Regions from separate parts of the Saccharothrix sp. CCNWYY140 genome, predicted to be linked through region 2. Evidence: riboswitches for the same ligand, from Rfam matches in the RefSeq annotation. Region 2 holds a riboswitch; each other region holds the start of a gene.
The links. Region 2 has a riboswitch for cobalamin ahead of WBN91_RS13570 (CbtB-domain containing protein). Riboswitches for the same ligand answer to the same signal wherever they lie in the genome.
Positions count from the first base shown of each region.

Region 1: another riboswitch for cobalamin. It lies ahead of WBN91_RS22745 (peptidase); the one in region 2 lies ahead of WBN91_RS13570 (CbtB-domain containing protein).
Region 3: another riboswitch for cobalamin. It lies ahead of cobN (cobaltochelatase subunit CobN); the one in region 2 lies ahead of WBN91_RS13570 (CbtB-domain containing protein).

Region 1 covers NZ_JBBEGC010000054.1:3,726-9,613, reverse strand. Annotated here, with positions in the region: gene WBN91_RS22760 (S8 family peptidase) at 1-870, opposite strand, end outside; gene WBN91_RS22755 (DMT family transporter) at 984-1,934, opposite strand; gene WBN91_RS22750 (cytochrome P450) at 2,007-3,272, opposite strand; cobalamin riboswitch at 3,359-3,488, shown strand; gene WBN91_RS22745 (peptidase) at 3,572-4,825, shown strand; gene WBN91_RS22740 (hypothetical protein) at 4,822-5,655, shown strand; gene WBN91_RS22735 (CbiQ family ECF transporter T component) at 5,652-5,888, shown strand, end outside.
Region 2 covers NZ_JBBEGC010000022.1:15,370-21,257, reverse strand. Annotated here, with positions in the region: gene WBN91_RS13585 (GNAT family N-acetyltransferase) at 1-263, shown strand, start outside; gene WBN91_RS13580 (LysE family translocator) at 319-927, opposite strand; gene WBN91_RS13575 ((2Fe-2S)-binding protein) at 947-1,609, shown strand; cobalamin riboswitch at 2,011-2,186, shown strand; gene WBN91_RS13570 (CbtB-domain containing protein) at 2,218-2,403, shown strand; gene WBN91_RS13565 (CbtA family protein) at 2,414-3,169, shown strand; gene WBN91_RS13560 (HAD family hydrolase) at 3,212-3,871, opposite strand; gene metH (methionine synthase) at 3,898-5,888, opposite strand, start outside.
Region 3 covers NZ_JBBEGC010000057.1:30,085-35,972, forward strand. Annotated here, with positions in the region: gene WBN91_RS23560 (cobalt-precorrin-6A reductase) at 1-631, shown strand, start outside; gene WBN91_RS23565 (precorrin-2 C(20)-methyltransferase) at 606-2,063, opposite strand; gene WBN91_RS23570 (precorrin-8X methylmutase) at 2,060-2,686, opposite strand; gene WBN91_RS23575 (hypothetical protein) at 2,683-3,690, opposite strand; cobalamin riboswitch at 3,702-3,834, shown strand; gene cobN (cobaltochelatase subunit CobN) at 3,871-5,888, shown strand, end outside.

The DNA.
Region 1 (5,888 bases), on a different contig from region 2:
CACCGACGCCGTCTCCACCTTGCGCGGCAGGCGGTCGCAGGAGTTGCCGCCCGTGTTGCCGGCCGAGGTGGCCAGGAAGACGCCGGAGGAGATCATGTTGCGGATCGCGGTCTCCAGGCTGGCGTTGGCCGGGTAGTTCCACGACGTGTTGGCCACGGCCGGCTTCTGGGCGTTCGCGGTCACCCAGTTGATCGCCGCGATCGCCGCGGAGGTGGTGGTGCTGCCGGAGCAGTTCATCATCTTCACGCCGTGCAGCCGGACACCCTTGGCGACGCCGTAGGTGTTCGAGCCGACCGTGCCGGCCACGTGCGTGCCGTGGCCCTGGCAGTCGGTGTTGTTGGTGTCGATGGCGTTGTAGTCGAACGTGGCCCGGCCGCCGAAGTCCGCGTGGCCGGGCGTGATGCCGGTGTCGATGATGTAGGCGTGCACGCCGGAACCGTTGACGTTCCAGGTGTAGCTGTTGGACAGCGGCAGGTTGCGCTGGTCGACGCGGTCGATGCCCCACGACGGCGGGTTGGTCTGGGTGGCGTCGAGCGCGTCGGTGACCAGCATGTCCTGCTCGATCAGCCGCACCGACGGGTCGCGGCTGAGCTTGCGCAGCTGCGCCGGGGTGAGCTTGGCGGCGAACCCGGTGAACGCGGAGTCGTACACGTGGGTCGGGGTCACGCCGGCCGCCGCCGCGGCGCCCAGGCCGCGCGCGGAGCGGTCCAGCGTGACGATGTAGCTGTCCTTGATCGGCTGGGACGTGGCGGTCGCCTGGGCGGTGACGATCCGGGCCTGGTGCGGCTCGGCGGCGGCGACCCCGGTGGCCATCGTGGCCGCGGTCGCGGCGGAGGCGAGGACGGCGAGTGTTCTGAAGGCAGGGCGCACTGATCGGCTCCTCGGGTCACCCGCGGACGCGTGCGCTCCGCCGCAGGGTTGACGGAGCGGACTTCACTCGTCCGGGGTTCAACCCAGGAGCCTGATCAGCGTCTCAGCGCCGGTCAACGGTCATCCACTGAATAGCCGCCGCCCCCTTCACGCTCGGTCGACATAACCGGCAACTGGTGAGGAGCGGACACCTCTTGTGGCCGTCGCGGCACCGCCAGCCGGGTCATGGCGACACCGGCGAGCACCACGGCCATGCCCACGACGATCCGGACCGTCAACGGCTCCCCCAGCACGATCGCGCCCAACGCCACCGACACCACGGGCAGCAGGTAGCCGACCGTCGCGGCGGCGGTGGGACCCTCGTCCTCGATGATCCGGTAGTTCAGGACGAAGGTGACCCCGGTCCCGAAGACCCCGAGCACCACCACCGCCACCACCGCGGTCACGTTCAGGTGCGCCGGCCCGGACGTGGGCAGGGCCAGAGCGCTCCACGCCGTCGCCGCGGTCAGCTGAGCGGCGGAGATCGCCAGCGGACCGCCCTTCCCGACCAGGTGGCGACCCATGTAGAGGAAGGCGATCGCGTAGCTGGCGGCGGCGCCCAGCAACGCCAGCGCACCCAGGCTCATCAGGCCGTTCTGCTGCCACGGCGCGAAGATCAGCACCACGCCCGCGAAGCCCAGGGCCAGCCCGCCCAGCCGCACCGGCCGCAGGTCGCGGTCCAGACCCACCGAGAACCCGATCACCAGCGACCACAGCGGGGTCGTGGCGTTGATCACGCCCGCCACACCCGAGTCCACGCTCTGCTGCCCGATCGCGAACAACGCGAACGGCACCGCGTTGCAGAACAGGGCGGCCACGGCCAGGTGGCCCCACGTGCGCGGGTCGCGCGGCAGCCGCTGACCGCCCACGCGGGCCAGGACCAGCAGCACCGCCGCGCCCAGGGCGCAGCGGATCACGGTGAGCTGGACGGGCGCCAGGCCGGTGAGGGCCAGTTCGATCCACAGGAAGCACGAACCCCACAACAGGGCCAGAGCACCCGTCCGCAACACCGATCGACTCGTCATGCCCTTCACGCTGCCCGACGGAACCCATCAGGAAAAGTGAAGGCTTCTTGAGCTGTTTTAAGCGCTACTTCACTATCGCGTGTGGACCCACAGCGCTTCCACCCCGTGCACGATGGACGCCGTCCGGAACGCCGGACGCTCGTCGGCCATCCGCAGGTCCGGGAACCGCCGCAACAACGCCGGGTACGCGGCCCGCAACTCCATCCGCGCCAGCTCGGCACCCACACAGCGGTGTGCGCCGTAGCCGAACGCGAGGTGCTGCGACACCTTGCGCGCCGAGTCGAAGTCCAGCTTCTCCAGGCCTTCGCGGTTGGCGGCGCTCAGCGACACCACCACGACGTCCCCCTCTTGGATCGGCGTGTCCGCGATCACCATGTCGTGCTTGGCGAACCGCGGGAACGCCACCTGCACCACGGTCAGGTGGCGCAGCAACTCCTCCACCACCGGACCCACGGCGGCGTCGTCGTCACGCATCCGCGCCCGCGCCTCCGGATCGCTCATCAGCACGATCGCGCCCAGCGCCAACATGCTCGCGGTGGTGTCGAACCCACCGGTGAGCACGCCGTCGGCGAGCCCGGCCAACTCCTCGTCGCTGACGTCGTCCCCGTGCTCCCGGATGATCATGCCGATCAGCCCGTCGCCCGGGTTCTTGCGCTCCTTTCGGACGATCTGCTCCATGTAGCGGAGCGACTCGGAGATCGCCCCGAGCGCCTGCGTCGCACCGCCGAACAGGTCGAACCGCGCCGCCGCCAGCTCCTGGAACCGCGCCCGGTCCTCGTAGGGCACCCCCAGCAGCTCGCAGATCGTCAGCGACGGGATCGGCAGCGCGAACTCCTGCACCAGGTCGACCGGCCCCCCGGCCGCCTCCATCGCGTCCAGCCGCTCGGTCACGATCTCGTCGATGCGCGGCACCAGCCGCGCCAGCCGCCGCATCGTGAACTCGGGCGTGAGCAGCTTGCGCAGCCGCGTGTGGTCCGGCGGGTCGGCGAACCCGAGACCACCGGGGGTCTGCTCGATCCGCCCCACCGCCGCACCCAGCCGCGCGTAGTCGTTGCTGAACGCGTCTGTGTCGGAAAGCACCTTTTTCGCCTCGTCCTGGCCCGTGACCAACCACACCCGGACGCCGAACGGCACCGGGAGCCGGTGGATCGCGCCGGACTGGCGCATCCGCTCCAACTCGGCCGCGGGAACCACCCCGTCGCGCTTCAACGGCACCAGCGCCCGGTCCGGGAGCAGCGACAACGCGCGCGAACCGATCCTCCCCATGACCCACCGCGTGATCGAACGCCGTGCGACCCACGCCACAAGGCCGTCGCGCACCGACGCCAGAGTCGCCATCCCACACCCCTCTTCCCCAGGATTGATCGAACGACGGTAACCGTTGCAGCGAGTGAGGAGCATCGCGCTACAGGCGGATTGACACGCCATGTCGTGTGACAGACGATCTGCAATCGCGCATGTGCGGGGGAAGCCGGTCGGAGTCCGGCGCTGACCCGCAACGGTAGGTCCGCTCGGCGGACGAGCCCGAACGCCCGCCCTGCGCCGCAACGCTCCCGAAACCGTCGAGGTCAGCGGATCGGAGCCTGGGGGTCGGCGACGGCTGTCCGGGGTCCACCCACGCCCGGAAAGGCCCAACCATGTCGATCGGACGGACCGCCGCCGCCGTCGCCGCCGTCGCGCTGTCGGTGCTCGTGGCCACCCCGGCCGCGGCCCAACCCGCCACCACCTCGACCGCCGAGGCCGGCGCCGGCTGGCTGGCCCGCCGGCTCGTGGACGGCGAGCGGTTCGAGGTGGACTACGGCGGCAAGCTGTACCCCGACCACGGCGGCACGATCGACGCCGTCCTGGCCTTCGCCGCCGCCGGCGTCGCCGAGGACAACGCCCTCAAGGCGACCGCGTGGCTGGCCGAACCCGAGGTGCTGCCCGGCTACATCGGCGACCCCAAGGACTCCGCCTACGCCGGCTCCTACGCCAAGCTCGCCCTCACCGCGCAGGTCCGCGGCGAGGACCCGACCGCGTTCGGCGGCGTCGACCTGATCACCGGGCTGAACTCGCTGCTGACCGCGTCCGGCCGGTTCTCCGACAAGTCGCCCTACCCCGGCGACTACAGCAACGGCTTCAGCCAGTCCTTCGCCGTCCTGGCGCTGGAACGGCACGGCACCGCGCCCAAGGCCGCCGTGGACTACCTGGCCGCCACCGCGTGCCCGACCGGCGGCTACCCGCTGGACCTGGAGCAGGCCACGTGCGTGGCGCAGGTCGACGCGACCGCGATGGCGGCGCAGGCGCTGCTCGCCGCCGGCCGCACCGCCGAGGCCGGCAAGGCAGTCGAGTGGCTGGTCGCGCAGCAGCAGGCCGACGGCGGTTTCGTCGACGTCCTCCAGAAGGGCGACGCGGGCACCACCACCAACGCCAACACCACCGGCCTGGCCGCGCAGGCGCTGCGCGTGGCCGGTGCCACGGCAGCCGCGGACAAGGCGGTCGCGTACCTGAAGGCTCTCCAGGTCGGTTGCGGCGCCGAGCAGGCGGGCGCGATCGCCTACGACGCCAAGGGCTTCTCCCCCGCCAACGCCACCCGCGCCACCGCGCAGGCCGTGCTGGGCCTGGTGGGCACCGGTTTCGCGACGCTGTCGTCCTCCGACGCCAAGGCCACCGCGCCCGTCCTGGACTGCCCCGCCACGACGACGACCACCACCGTCGCCACCACGACCACGTCCGAGACGCCGGCCGCCGGGCCGCAGGCGCAGCAGCCCGAGGTGCTGGCGCGCACCGGCGTGCCCGTCGCTCCCGCCTTGTGGCTGGGGACGCTGCTGGTCGTGGCGGGGGCGTTGGCCTTGGTGCTGGGCCGCCGCCGGTACGCCCCGGCCCGCCAGTCCTCCTCGGTTCGCCGATGAGGCTGGTCGCGCCCCTGCTCGCGCTGGGGTTGGTGCTGCTGGGTGCGCCCGTTCCGGCGTCGGCGGCCTCGGAGTGCGCGGGCGTGACCGTGGTCGTGGACTTCGGGTCGTTGGGCGGCGGTGTGCGGACCGGGTGCGCCGGCGGTGACCCGGGCAGCGGGTTGGCGGCGTTGGGCGGCGCGGGGTTCGCGTTCGACCTGGCCAGCCGGCAGCCCGGGTTCGTGTGCCGGATCAACGGGGTGCCGACGAGCGATCCTTGCTTCAACGCCGCGCCGAACACGGCTTACTGGTCGTACTGGCACGGCACGGCCGGTGGGTCGTGGAGCTACAGCAGTGCCGGCGCGTCGGCGTACGACCCGGCGCCGGGCAGTGTCGAGGGGTGGGCGTTCGGCGCGGGCGGCCAACCCGGCATCGCCCCGCCCGCGCCGGCCCCACAGCCCCAACCGCAACCCCAGCCCCAGCCGCCCGCTCCCGCGCCTGGTCAGCCCGCTCCCGGCCAACCCACCTCGGGGCAGCCGGCGGCGGGTCAGCCCGCACCAGGCCAGCCCGCGCCTGGTCAGACTGCGCCGAGTCAGACCGCGTCGAGCCAGGCCGGGGACAGCTCGACCGGGTCGAGTGCTCCGGCGACCGGTGAGTCGGTCCCGTCCTCGGGGGCCGCGCCCACCACGGAGTCCACCGCGTCCGTGGTGCCGGCCGGGCAGGCGCGGGAGGACCGGGGTGTGCCGGTCGGGTTGATCGTCGGGCTGGCGGTGATGGCCGCGCTGGGTGCGGCCGGGTGGTGGATCGCCCGGCGGCGGGCCGAGAGCGAGTCCGGTGGTGCCGGTTCGTGAGCCGGGCGGTGCACCCGGGCGCGTGGTGGTTGTGGGCGTTGGGGTTGGCGGCGGTGGCCAGTCGCGGCACCAACCCCGTCGTGCTCGGGCTGGTGGTCGCGGTCGCCGGGTTCGTCGCGGTGACCTGCCGCCAGGACACGCCGTGGGCCGACTCCTACGGCGTGTTCTTCAAGTTCGGGCTGGCCGTGATCGGCATCCGGGTGCTGTTCCACATCGTCCTGGGCGGGGTGGAC
Region 2 (5,888 bases):
CGTTCTACCGCTCCCACGTGCGCCTGCCGTTCAAGGCCGGCGAGGTGGGCGAGGTGGTGGCGGGCGGCACCATGCAGGCGCCGGGTGTGGCGGGCGGCTGCGGTGTGGCTCCGGACAAGCTGGCGTCACTGCTGTTCGGGCCGTACGGCCTGCGCGGCCTGACCGCGCGCGAGCCGGACGTCTACCCGGGACCGAACGCGGACCTGATGCACACCCTGTTCCCGCCGATCCGCTCCGACCTGATCACCTTCTACCTGCCCTGACCGCCCACTGTCTGACCGCCTACCCGTCCTGACCGCTTGCTTGTCCCGACCGACCTCAGGTGCCGTAGCCGGCGAACTCGATCCCCAGCGCCACACCGGCGAGGGCCAGCAGCACGCCGGCGCCGGTCAGCGCGCGCCGGTAGCCGGTGTCGCTGAGCCGTCGCCTGCCGCGTGCGATGAGGACGGCGATGACGACCTTGCCGCCGATGAGCATCACGTAGAAGCCGACCAGCAGAGCCACTGCCGCGCCGGCCGACGCGCGCCACGTCGTGATCGTCAGCGGACCGAGGGCGGTGGCCCAGGCGACCCACGGGTGTGGGCTGAGGAGGTTCACCAGCGCGGCGCGGCGCAGGGCGTCGCCGCCTGCCTCGGCGGAGCTGTCGAGGGTGGCGGTTCGGGCTTCGCGCACGGTCTGCACGCCGCTCCACACGACGAACACCGCGCCGACGACCCCGAGGACGCCCAGCGCCCGTGCGGGGAGTCGGTCGAGCACGAGCACGGTCACGCCGACCACGACGGCGTCCGACAGCAGGGGCGCGCACGCGGCCAACGCGCCGGCACGCCAACCCGACCGCAGCGCCGAGGTCACCACCAGCACCAACAGCGGTCCGGGGCTGATGCTCGCGGCCAAGCCGAAGGTGAGTCCCAGCCCCAGTGCGTCCACGGGCGGCAGACTAGGCGACGTGCCCGACTTCGCCGCCGTGTTGTCCACCCTGCGCCAGGTGCGCGGTCTCAGCCCGTTCTTCGCGCTCGACATCGGCCGTCCGGGCGAGGAGTGGAGGTCCGGCGCGGACTTGCTCGACGGACCCGCGCTGCCGCGGACCCTCGACGCCATCGGGGAGCGCTACCGGACGCGGGAGCGGCGGGTGGCGGCGTCGCTGTTCTTCCTCAGCTACACCGCGCGCCTGCTGTGCCCGACAGCCGCCGCGCACGCCGTCGACGGGACCGCGCCCGACATCCGACCCGACAACCTGTGGTGGCACTACGGGCCGGAGGGGCTGCGCGTGCGGATCGATCAAGCCACGCCGGGCGTCGGGATCGCCGAGTCGCTGGAGCCGGTGGTCGAGGCGGTGCGGTCGGTGGTGCCGGTGGCGAGCGGGCTGCTGTGGGGCAACGCCGCGTCCTCGATCGCCGGCGCGCTCAAGACGGTCGCGCGCAGCGGTATCGCGTCGGCGGAGCACTGCGTGGCGGTCGGCGAACGGCTGCTGTCGGAACCGCCGCTCAAGGGCTCGGGCGACTTCATCCCCTTCCCCGGCGAGGTCGCGTTCCGCCGGCGCAGCTGCTGCCTGTACTACCGCCTCGACGGCGGCGGCACCTGCGGCGACTGTCCCCTCCCGCCAAGGTGATCCACCCACGCCACTGAGGCGGCCCGCCCGCTGCCGCCCCAGCCGGCCACCCGCTCCCACGACAGCCGGCCACGCCGCCGCCCACAGCCAGCCACGCCGCCCGCAGCCAGCCACGCCGCCCGCAGCCAGCCAGGCCGCCCGCAGCCAGCCACGCCGCCCGCAGCCAGCCACGCCGCCCGCAGCCAGCCAGGCCGCCCGCAGCCAGCCAGGCCGCCCGCAGCCAGCCAGGCCGCCCGCGGCCGGCGAGGCGGCCCGCCCTCTGCCAACCACCCTTCGCGCCCTCGCGAACCACCGGCTCCCGCCCGCGCTCGCCGCAGGGCGCTGCTCCATTCGCCGAGGTGGACCGAGCGTGAGGTGGATGACAACTCGTCTGGTCGGTTGTGCCGGGGCGTTGTGGACCTTTACGGTTCCAGCGCCGCAGTGGACGGGAAGCCGGTGGGAATCCGGCGCGGTCCTCGCCACTGTGACCGGGGAGCCAACCCGCCGAGAACGTCACTGGTCGCACGGTGCGGCTGGGAAGACGCGGGGACGGTGTCGATCCGGGAGTCAGGAGACCGGCTGCGGCGCGAGTTGTTGTTGACCTTCCACGAGGTATGGAGGAGGCCGTCATGACGAGCCCCGCGCACCACCTTTCCCTTCCCATCCCCCGGTGGGCCTATGCCGTCGCGCTGGTCGCGCTGATGGTGACCTGGCTCGTCCTCCAGGAGAACGGCATCGCCCTCGGTCACGCCGCCGAGTCGCTGCACGAGTTCTTCCACGACGGGCGCCACGCGCTCGGCGTCCCGTGCCACTAGGCACCCGACCATGACCACTTACAAGGGCGTGCTGCTGCGCGGAGTCGGCGCGGGCGGCATAGCCGGATTGCTGGCGGGCCTCGTCGGGCTCGTCGTCGTGGAGGTGCCCATCCGGGCGGCGTTGGCCGTTGAGGAGGCACGTGCCGCCGCGGAACCCGCGGCGGAATCGGGCGGGCACGACCACGGCGAGCTGTTCGGCCGAGGCACTCAGATGGTCGGCGGCGTGCTGGCGGCGGTGATCGTCGGCTTGGCGATCGGCGCGTTGTTCGCCACCGCCTACGCGGGCAGCCGCCGCTGGTTCACCAACCGCCCGCCGTTCACCCGCAGCGTGACGCTGGGCGCGGCGGCGTTCGGCGCGGCGGCCCTGCTGCCCGCGGTGAAGTACCCGGCCAACCCGCCCGCGGTGGGCAACCCGGACACCGTGGACTACCGGACGCTGCTCTACCTGGGCGTCATCGCGGCGGGGTTCGTGGTGGTCTACGGGTCGAGCTACCTGGCCTCCCGCCTGACCCACCTGGCCGCGCCGGTCCGCTCGACGGTGGTGGCGCTGGCCGCGATCACCGGTGTCGTGGTGGTCCTGCTGGCCTTCCCGGCCCCGCCGGACCCGATCCCGGCGGACATGCCCAGCGACGTCCTGTGGCAGTTCCGCCTGGCGTCCCTCGCCGAAACCGCCACCCTGTGGCTGGGCCTGGGCGTGGTGTTCGGCCTGCTCACCGACCCTTCGGTGCGCAAGTCGACCGCCCGCGCGCAAGCACTGGCGGCCTGATCGGAACCCGGTCCCGGGCATTGAGCCGTCCGGGACCGGGAATCAGGCGCGCAGCGCCGCCAGCACGTCGAGGTCCACGCCGATCAGGGACTCACGGAAGATCCGCCGCTCCCCCGCCTGCACCGGCACGTCGCACGGCACGACCAGCACCGTGCAGCCCGCCGCGACAGCCGAAGACACGCCGGTCGGCGAATCCTCGATGGCGACGCAGCGAGACGCGTCCACGCCGAGCAGTCGGGCCGCCTTCAGGTACGGGTCCGGCAAAGGCTTGTTGCGGCCTTCGACCTCGTCACCGCACACGGTGGCGTCGAACAGCTCACGGCCGATGGTGTCCAGCGCGAGCTCGGTCAGCCCGCGTTCGGTCGAGGTCACCAGCGCCATCGGAACGCCCGAATCGCGCACCGCCCGCAAGGCCTCCTGAGCGCCCGGTCGCCACGGCAGTCCCGCCCGGAACACCTCCTCGGTGCGCCGCAGGATCCAGGCCGCGCCGTCCGCCGTCTCCTCCGGCGTCGGCACGATCCCGACCTCGGCGAACAGCAACGACATCGTCGTCGGCACGTTGGTCCCCACCATCGCCTGCCGGGTCGCCAGCGACAGCGTGCCGCCCAGCTTCTCGGCGAACTCGTAGAGCGGGACGTCCCACAGCTTCTCCGAGTCCAGCAGGGTGCCGTCCATGTCCCACAGCACGGCCTCGACGGTCATGCCGCCCCTCTCTCCACGACCACCCATCACGCGTTGAAGTACTTCGCCTCGGGGTGGTGCGCCACGAACGCGTCCGTCGACTGCTCCGGGTGCAGCTGCAACCCCTCCGACAGCTCGACCCCGATCCGACCGGGTTCCAGCAGGTCCACGACCTTGACCCGGTCCTCCATGTTCGGGCACGCGCCGTAGCCCAGCGAGTAGCGCGCGCCGCGGTAGCCGAGCTTGAAGAAGTCCTCGACGTCCGACGGGTCCTCCGCCGCCACCGAACCGCCGTCCGGCCAGCGCAGCTCCTCACGGATGCGGCGGTGCCAGTACTCGGCCAGCGCTTCGGTCAGCTGGACGCCCAGGCCGTGGACCTCCAGGTACTCCCGGTAGGAGTCCTTGGCGAACAGCTCGTTGGCGTAGTCGGCGATCGGCTGACCCATCGTGACCAGGTGGAACGCGATCACGTCGACCTCGCCGGCCGACCGGGGCCGCCAGAAGTCCGCCAGGCACAGCCGCCGGTCGCGCTTCTGGCGCGGGAAGGTGAACCGGGTGCGTTCCGGGGCGTCGATCGAGGGCTCCGAGAGCACCACCAGCGTGTCGTCCTCGGCCACGCACGGGAAGTAGCCGTAGACGACGGCCGCGTGCGCCAGCACGCCTTCGGTGGCCAGCCGGTCCAGCCAGTAGCGCAAGCGTGGCCGGCCCTCGGTCTCCACCAGGTCCTCGTAGGTGGGGCCGTCGCCGCGCGAGCCGCGCAGCCCCCACTGGCCCATGAAGGTGGCCCGCTCGTCCAGCATCGCCGAGTACTCGGCGACCGGCACGCCCTTGACCACCCGCGTGCCCCAGAACGGCGGCGTCGGGATCGGCACGTCCACCGCCACGTCCGACCGGCCGGACACCGGCGGCTCCTCGGGGGCGGCGGCCTTGCGGGACGCCGCGATGCGCAGCGAACGCTCGCGCCGGGCCTTGCGCTCGGCGGCCTTGCGCTCGGCCTCGGGGTCGACCAGCGGCGTCTCGCCGCGCTTGGCGGCCATGATCGCGTCCATCAGCCGCAGGCCCTCGAACGCGTCACGGGCGTAGCGGACGTCCCCCAGGTAGGTCTCGGTCAGGTCGTTCTCGACGTAAGCCCTGGTCAGAGCGGCACCGCCGAGCAGGACCGGCCACCGCGCGGCGACACCGCGCGAGTTCATCTCCTCCAGGTTCTCCTTCATGACCACCGTGGACTTGACCAGCAGACCGGACATGCCGATGGCGTCGGCGCGGTGCTCCTCGGCGGCCTCCAGGATGGCGTTGATCGGCTGCTTGATGCCGATGTTCACGACCTCGTAGCCGTTGTTGGACAGGATGATGTCCACCAGGTTCTTGCCGATGTCATGCACGTCGCCCTTGACCGTGGCCAGCACGATCCGGCCCTTGCCGCCGTCGTCCGAGCGCTCCATGTGTGGCTCCAGGTGGGCCACGGCGGTCTTCATGACCTCGGCGGACTGGAGGACGAACGGCAGCTGCATCTGGCCGGAGCCGAACAGCTCGCCGACGGTCTTCATGCCCGACAGCAGGGTGTCGTTGATGATCTGCAACGCCGGCCGCTCGCGCAGCGCCGCGTCCAGGTCGGCCTCCAGGCCGTTGCGCTCGCCGTCGACGATGCGCCGCTCCAGCCGCGCGAACAGCGGCAACGCCGCCAGCTCCTCGGCCCGCGAGGCCTTGGACGAGGACATGCTGACGCCCTCGAACAGCTCCATCAGCCGCTGCAACGGGTCGTAGCCGGGACGGCGGCGGTCGTAGACCAGGTCCAGCGCGACGGCCCGCTGCTCGTCGGGGATGCGCGCCATCGGCACGATCTTGGAGGCGTGCACGATCGCGGTGTCCAGGCCGGCCTGCACGCACTCGTGCAGGAACACCGAGTTCAGCACCTGCCGCGCGGCCGGGTTGAGGCCGAAGGACACGTTCGAGATGCCCAGCGTGGTCTGCACGTCGGGGTAGCGGCGCTTGAGCTCGCGGATCGCCTCGATGGTCTCCAGGCCGTCGCGGCGGACCT
Region 3 (5,888 bases), on a different contig from region 2:
GTCGCTGGCCGGGCGGGTGAGCGCGCCCCGGCTGCCGGTCGGTGAGGTGCGGATCGGCGGGTTCGGCGGGGTGGGGGGGCTGGTCGAGTACCTGCGGACCGAAGACGTGTCCGCGGTGGTCGACGCCACGCACCCGTTCGCCGAGCGGATGACCGCCAACGCCGTCGCGGCCTGTCGGGAAGCCGGCGTGCCGTTGCTGGTGCTGCGGCGGCCCGGATGGCCGGCGGAAGAAGGCTGGACCTGGGTGGACTCGCTGGAAGAGGCGGCAGCGGCGGTGGGGGAGCGCAGGGCGTTCATCACCACCGGGCGGCAGGGGCTGGGGGCGTTCTCCAGCGGTATCGCGCGCACGGTGGACCCGCCCGAGCCGCCGGTGCCCGGCGTGACCGTCCTGCTCGACCGCGGACCGTACACAGTGGACAGCGAGCTGGAACTCCTGCGGGAGCACGACATCGAGGTGCTGGTCACCAAGGACAGCGGCGGGCCGATGACCTCCGCCAAGCTGCAAGCCGCGAAAGAGCTGGGCATCCCGGTGGTCGTCGTGAGGCGACCGCCCCTGCCCGCCGGGGTCGACGTGGTGGGGACGGTCGCCGAAGCGGTCGAGTGGGTCAGCCGGGGTAGCGGCGGGGCGTGAAGACGGTGCCGCGGTCGGTCAGCTTCGTCTGGGACGAGCCGATCAGCAGCAGGCAGCGCATGTCCACGGTCGACGGGTCCAGGTCGGCCAGCCGCACCACGCGGACCTCCTCCTCCGGACCGCCGACATCGCGCCCCACCACGACCGGGGTGTCCGGCGCGCGGTGCTCCAGCAGCAGGTCACGGGCCTTCTCCACCTGCCACGTCCGGCTGCGCGAGGCCGGGTTGTAGATCGCCAGCACCAGGTCGGCGGCAGCGGCGGCGGCCAGGCGGGACGCGATGACGTCCCACGGCTTGAGCCGGTCGGACAGCGAGATCACGGCGTAGTCGTGCCCCAGCGGCGCGCCCGCCCGGCTGGCCACCGCGTGCGCGGCGGTCAGGCCCGGCAGGACCCGCACGGGCACGTCGGCGAACTGCTCCTCGGCGGCCACCTCCAGCACGGCGCTGGCCATCGCGAACACCCCCGGGTCACCGGAGGACACCACGGCCACCCGCCGCCCCCGCTTGGCCAGGTCCAGCGCGAACGCCGCCCGCTCGGACTCCACCTTGTTGTCCGAGGCGTGCTTGCGCTGGCGCGGCGACACGGCCACCCGATCGAGGTAGGTGACGTACCCGACCAGGTCATCCGCCGACGCCAACGCCTGCCGCGCCTCGGGCGTCAGCCACTCCGGCCCGGCCGGACCCAGACCGACCACCACCACCTCACCGCGGCCCTCGGGCGAGCTGGGGGACTTGCTGGGCAGCAACGCCAACGAGAAGTACGGCACCCCGTCAGCGTCCACTTCGGACAGTGGCGAGGTGCGTTGCTTCCCGGTCGTGGCGCGCTCGACGTACCAGGCCTCGTCCAGCCGCCCCGACCGTTCCAACGCCGCCCGCACCTGCGGGAACGTCCGACCCAGCTTCATGATCGCCACCGGGTCGCCGGAGGAGAGGTGCGCGGCCAGCGTGTCGGCGGGCAGCGTGCCGGGCAGCACGGTGAGCACCTCGTCCCGCTCCACCAACGGCTTCCCGATCACCGCCGCGCCGGCCGACACCGACGTCACCCCGGGCACGACCTCCGCCGGGTACCGGTCCGCCAACCGCTTGTGCAGGTGCATGTACGAGCCGTAGAAGAACGGGTCGCCCGCCGCCAGCACCACCACGGTCCGCCCCGCGTCCAGGTGCGCCGCCAGCCGCGCCGCGCACTCCTCGTAGAACGCGTCGATCTCGCCCTGGTAGTCGTCGCTGTCCTCGGTCGTCACCGGGTAGACCAGCTGCTCTTCGATCTGGTCCGGCCGCATGTAGCAGGCGGCGATGTTCCGGGCCACGCTGCGGCCGTGCCGCGCGCTGTGGAACACCACCACGTCGGCCTCGCCGATCAGCCGGGCCGCCTTGACGGTCACCAGCTCCGGGTCGCCCGGCCCCACCCCGACCCCGTACAGCCTGCCCGTCATTCTTCCTCGCTCGCGATCGCGTTGACGGCCGCCGCGGTCATGGCGCTGCCGCCCCGACGCCCGCGCACGACCAGGTACTCCAAGCCGAGGTCGTTGGCCGCCAAGGCGTCCTTCGACTCGGCCGCGCCGATGAACCCGACCGGCACGCCCAGCACGGCGGCGGGCTTCGGCGCGCCCGCGGCCACCATGTCCAGCAGGTGGAACAACGCGGTCGGCGCGTTGCCGATGGCCACCACCGCGCCTTCCAACCGGTCACCCCACAGCTCCAGCGCCGCCGCACTGCGCGTGTTGCCCATCTCCGCGGCCAAACCGGGCACGCGCGGGTCGGACAACGTGCACAGCACCTCGTTGTCCGCGGGCAACCGCTTGCGCGTCACGCCCGCCGCCACCATCTGCGCGTCGCACAGGATCGGCGCGCCCGCGAGCAGCGCCTCCCGCGCGGACTCGACCACGCCGGGGGAGTAGGAGAGGTCGTGGACCAGGTCGACCATGCCGCAGGCGTGGATCATCCGCACCGCGACCCGCGCCACGTCCGCCGGCAGCCCGGTCAGGTCCGCCTCGGCGCGGATGGTCGCGAACGACTGGCGGTAGATCTCCGCGCCGTCCTTGATGTAGCTGGTCACCTGATCTCCTCGTACCCGTCGCCGGTCGCGACGTACTCCACCACGTCCCCCGCCGGCCGCCCGCACCGCCGCGCGCAACCCGACCAGTGCACCCGACCCGCGTGCGGCGTGCCGATCCACGCCGTGGCGTCCGCCCGCACGTCCGACAGCGACTTCGCGCAGCCGGGCCGCCCGGTGCACGCGCTCACGCCGTGCCACGGCGAGTCCGGCGAGGTGAACAGCCCTGTCGTATCCGTCCCGCTCGGCACGACCACACTGCGCCACGGCGTGATCCGCACCGGCACCCCGGCGAGCAGCCGGGCGTCCAGCCGCCCCAGCGGCACCCCCGCGACCACCTGAGAGCCGTACTCCCCGGGTGCGACCGGAGTCACAGCCGGGACAAGCCTTTCGGCGACCGGCTCGCCCAGGGCGTCCGTGATCTTCCGCACACCGGAGTCCACTTCGGACAGCCGCCAGGCGCTGCCGCGGATCCGCTGGAACAGCCGGGAAGCCGCCACCACCGCCGCCACTGGATCGGTCACGCGCACCCCGGAATCGGTTCCGGCGAGGAACAAGGCGTCACCCACCAGGCCGATGTCCCCACCCAGCCCGCTCACGCCCGCACCCACTGTGACCAGGAACCGCCCCGGCAGGTCGGCCAGCCCCGGCACCGCGCACAGCGCCCGGTCGATCTCGTCCACCAGGTCCTGGTTGTCCTCCAGCGGCGCGGCGATGATGTTGCGCATCCGCTCGTGCGTCCGCGAGGGCAGCAGGCCGACTTCGGTCAGGAGCGCTCCCAGGACGTGCTCGTCACCCGCCCGCAAGCCCCTGATCTGCACGTTCGCCCGCGAGGTCAGCTCGAGCGACCCGTCGCCCCACTCCAGCGCGGCCCCGCGCAGGGCGTCGAACTGGACGGCCGAGAGCGTCCCGCCGGGCACCCGGACGCGCGCCAGCCCGCCGTCGGCCGCCTGGTGCACGTCGACGGCGCCGGGGCACGCGTCGGGTCGTTCACGCTCCTGGGGCATGGGCTGGATGCTAACGCCCGTTAGGGTTGGCTCCGAACGGCGAAGCACAGCAGAGGAAGCCGGTGCGAATCCGGCGCGGTCCCGCCACTGTGACCGGGCGCGAGCCCGGGAGCCAGGAACTCTCGCCCAGCCGTTTCCCTACGACCTGGGGCGAGGACCCCCGAGGGATGGAGCCCGCACGTGATCCTGCTGCTGTCGACCTCCGACACCGACCTGCTGTCCGCCCGATCGAGCGGCGCCGACTTCCGCCTGGGCAACCCCGCCCGGCTGACCGTGGACGACCTGCCCGCCCTGGTTGAGGGCGTGGACCTGGTGGTCGTGCGCATCCTGGGCGGTCGGCGGATGTGGGAGGAGGGCCTGGACTGGCTGCTCGCCGGCCCCCGCCCGGTCGTCGTGCTCGGCGGTGAGCAGAACCCGGACGCGCCGCTGATGGAGCTGTCCACCGTGCCGGGCGGGGTGTGCGCGGAGGCGCATGCCTACCTCGCCCACGGCGGCCCGGCGAACCTCGCCGAGCTCTTCAACTTCCTGTCCGACACGGTCCTGCTGACCGGTTTCGGCTTCAACCCGCCCGTCGCCGCCCCCACCTGGGGCCTGCTGGAGCGCGCCGAGGGGCGGCCTCCGGCCCCCGCTTCCATCGTCCCACCGACCACCGACAATTTGGCGGCTCCGGTCGTGGCGGTGTTGTACTACCGGGCTCACCACGTCGCCGGGAACACCGCGTTCGTGCACGCCCTCTGCGACGCGATCGAGGCCAAGGGCGGCCGGGCGCTGCCGATCTACTGCGCGTCCCTGCGCACCGCCGAACCCGAACTGCTCGCCGAACTCGGCAAGGCCGACGCGCTGGTCGTGACCGTGCTCGCGGCCGGCGGCACCAAGCCCGCCACGGCCTCCGCGGGCGGGGACGACGACGCCTGGGACGTGGGCGCGCTGGCCGCGCTCGACATCCCGATCCTCCAGGGCCTGTGCCTGACCTCCAGCCGTGCCGCGTGGGACGAGAACGACGACGGACTGTCCCCTTTGGACACCGCCACCCAGGTCGCCATCCCCGAGTTCGACGGCCGGATCATCACCGTCCCGTTCTCCTTCAAGGAGGTCGACGAGGACGGTCTCACCGTCTACGTCGCCGACCCCGAGCGCGCGCTGCGCGTGGCCGGCATCGCCGTCCGCCACGCACGACTCCGGCACATCCCCAACGCCGACAAGAAGATCGTCGTCATGCTGTCGGCCTACCCGACCAAGCACTCCCGCATCGGCAACGCGGTCGGCCTCGACACCCCGGCCAGCGTCGTCCGGCTCCTCAACGCCCTGCGCGACAACGGTTACGACATCGGCGACGACCTGCCCGGCGTGGACAACCTCGACGGCGACGCCCTGATCCACGCGCTCATCGCCGCCGGCGGTCAGGACGTGGACTGGCTCACCGAGGAGCAGATCCAGGGCAACCCGGTGCGCATCAAGGCCTCCGCCTACCGCGAGTGGTTCGCCACCCTCCCCGAGGACACCCGGCAGGAGATCGAACAGCACTGGGGCCAGGCCCCCGGCGAGCTGTTCGTCGACCGGTCCCGGGACAAGGACGGCGAGATCGTCCTGGCCGCGCTCCGGTCCGGCAACGTCGTCGTCATGGTCCAGCCGCCGCGCGGCTTCGGCGAGAACCCCATCGCCATCTACCACGACCCGGACCTCCCGCCCAGCCACCACTACCTGGGCGCGTACCGGTGGCTGGAGTCGGAGTTCGGCGCGGACGCCGTCGTGCACGTCGGCAAGCACGGCAACCTGGAGTGGCTGCCCGGCAAGGCGGTCGGCATGTCCGCCGGCTGCGGCCCGGACGCGGCCCTCGGTGACCTGCCGCTGATCTACCCGTTCCTGGTCAACGACCCGGGCGAGGGCACGCAGGCCAAGCGCCGCGTGCACGCCACCCTGGTAGACCACCTGGTGCCGCCGATGGCCCGCGCCGACAGCTACGGCGACATCGCCCGCTTGGAGCAGCTGCTGGACGAGCACGGCACCATCGCCGCGATGGACCCGGCGAAGCTGCCGGCGATCCGCGCCCAGATCTGGACCCTGATCCAGGCCGCGAAGCTCGACCACGACCTGGGCCTGGACGACCGCCCGCACGACGCCGAGTTCGACGAGCTGATCCTGCACGTGGACGGCTGGCTGTGCGAGGTCAAGGACGTCCAGATCCGCGACGGCCTGCA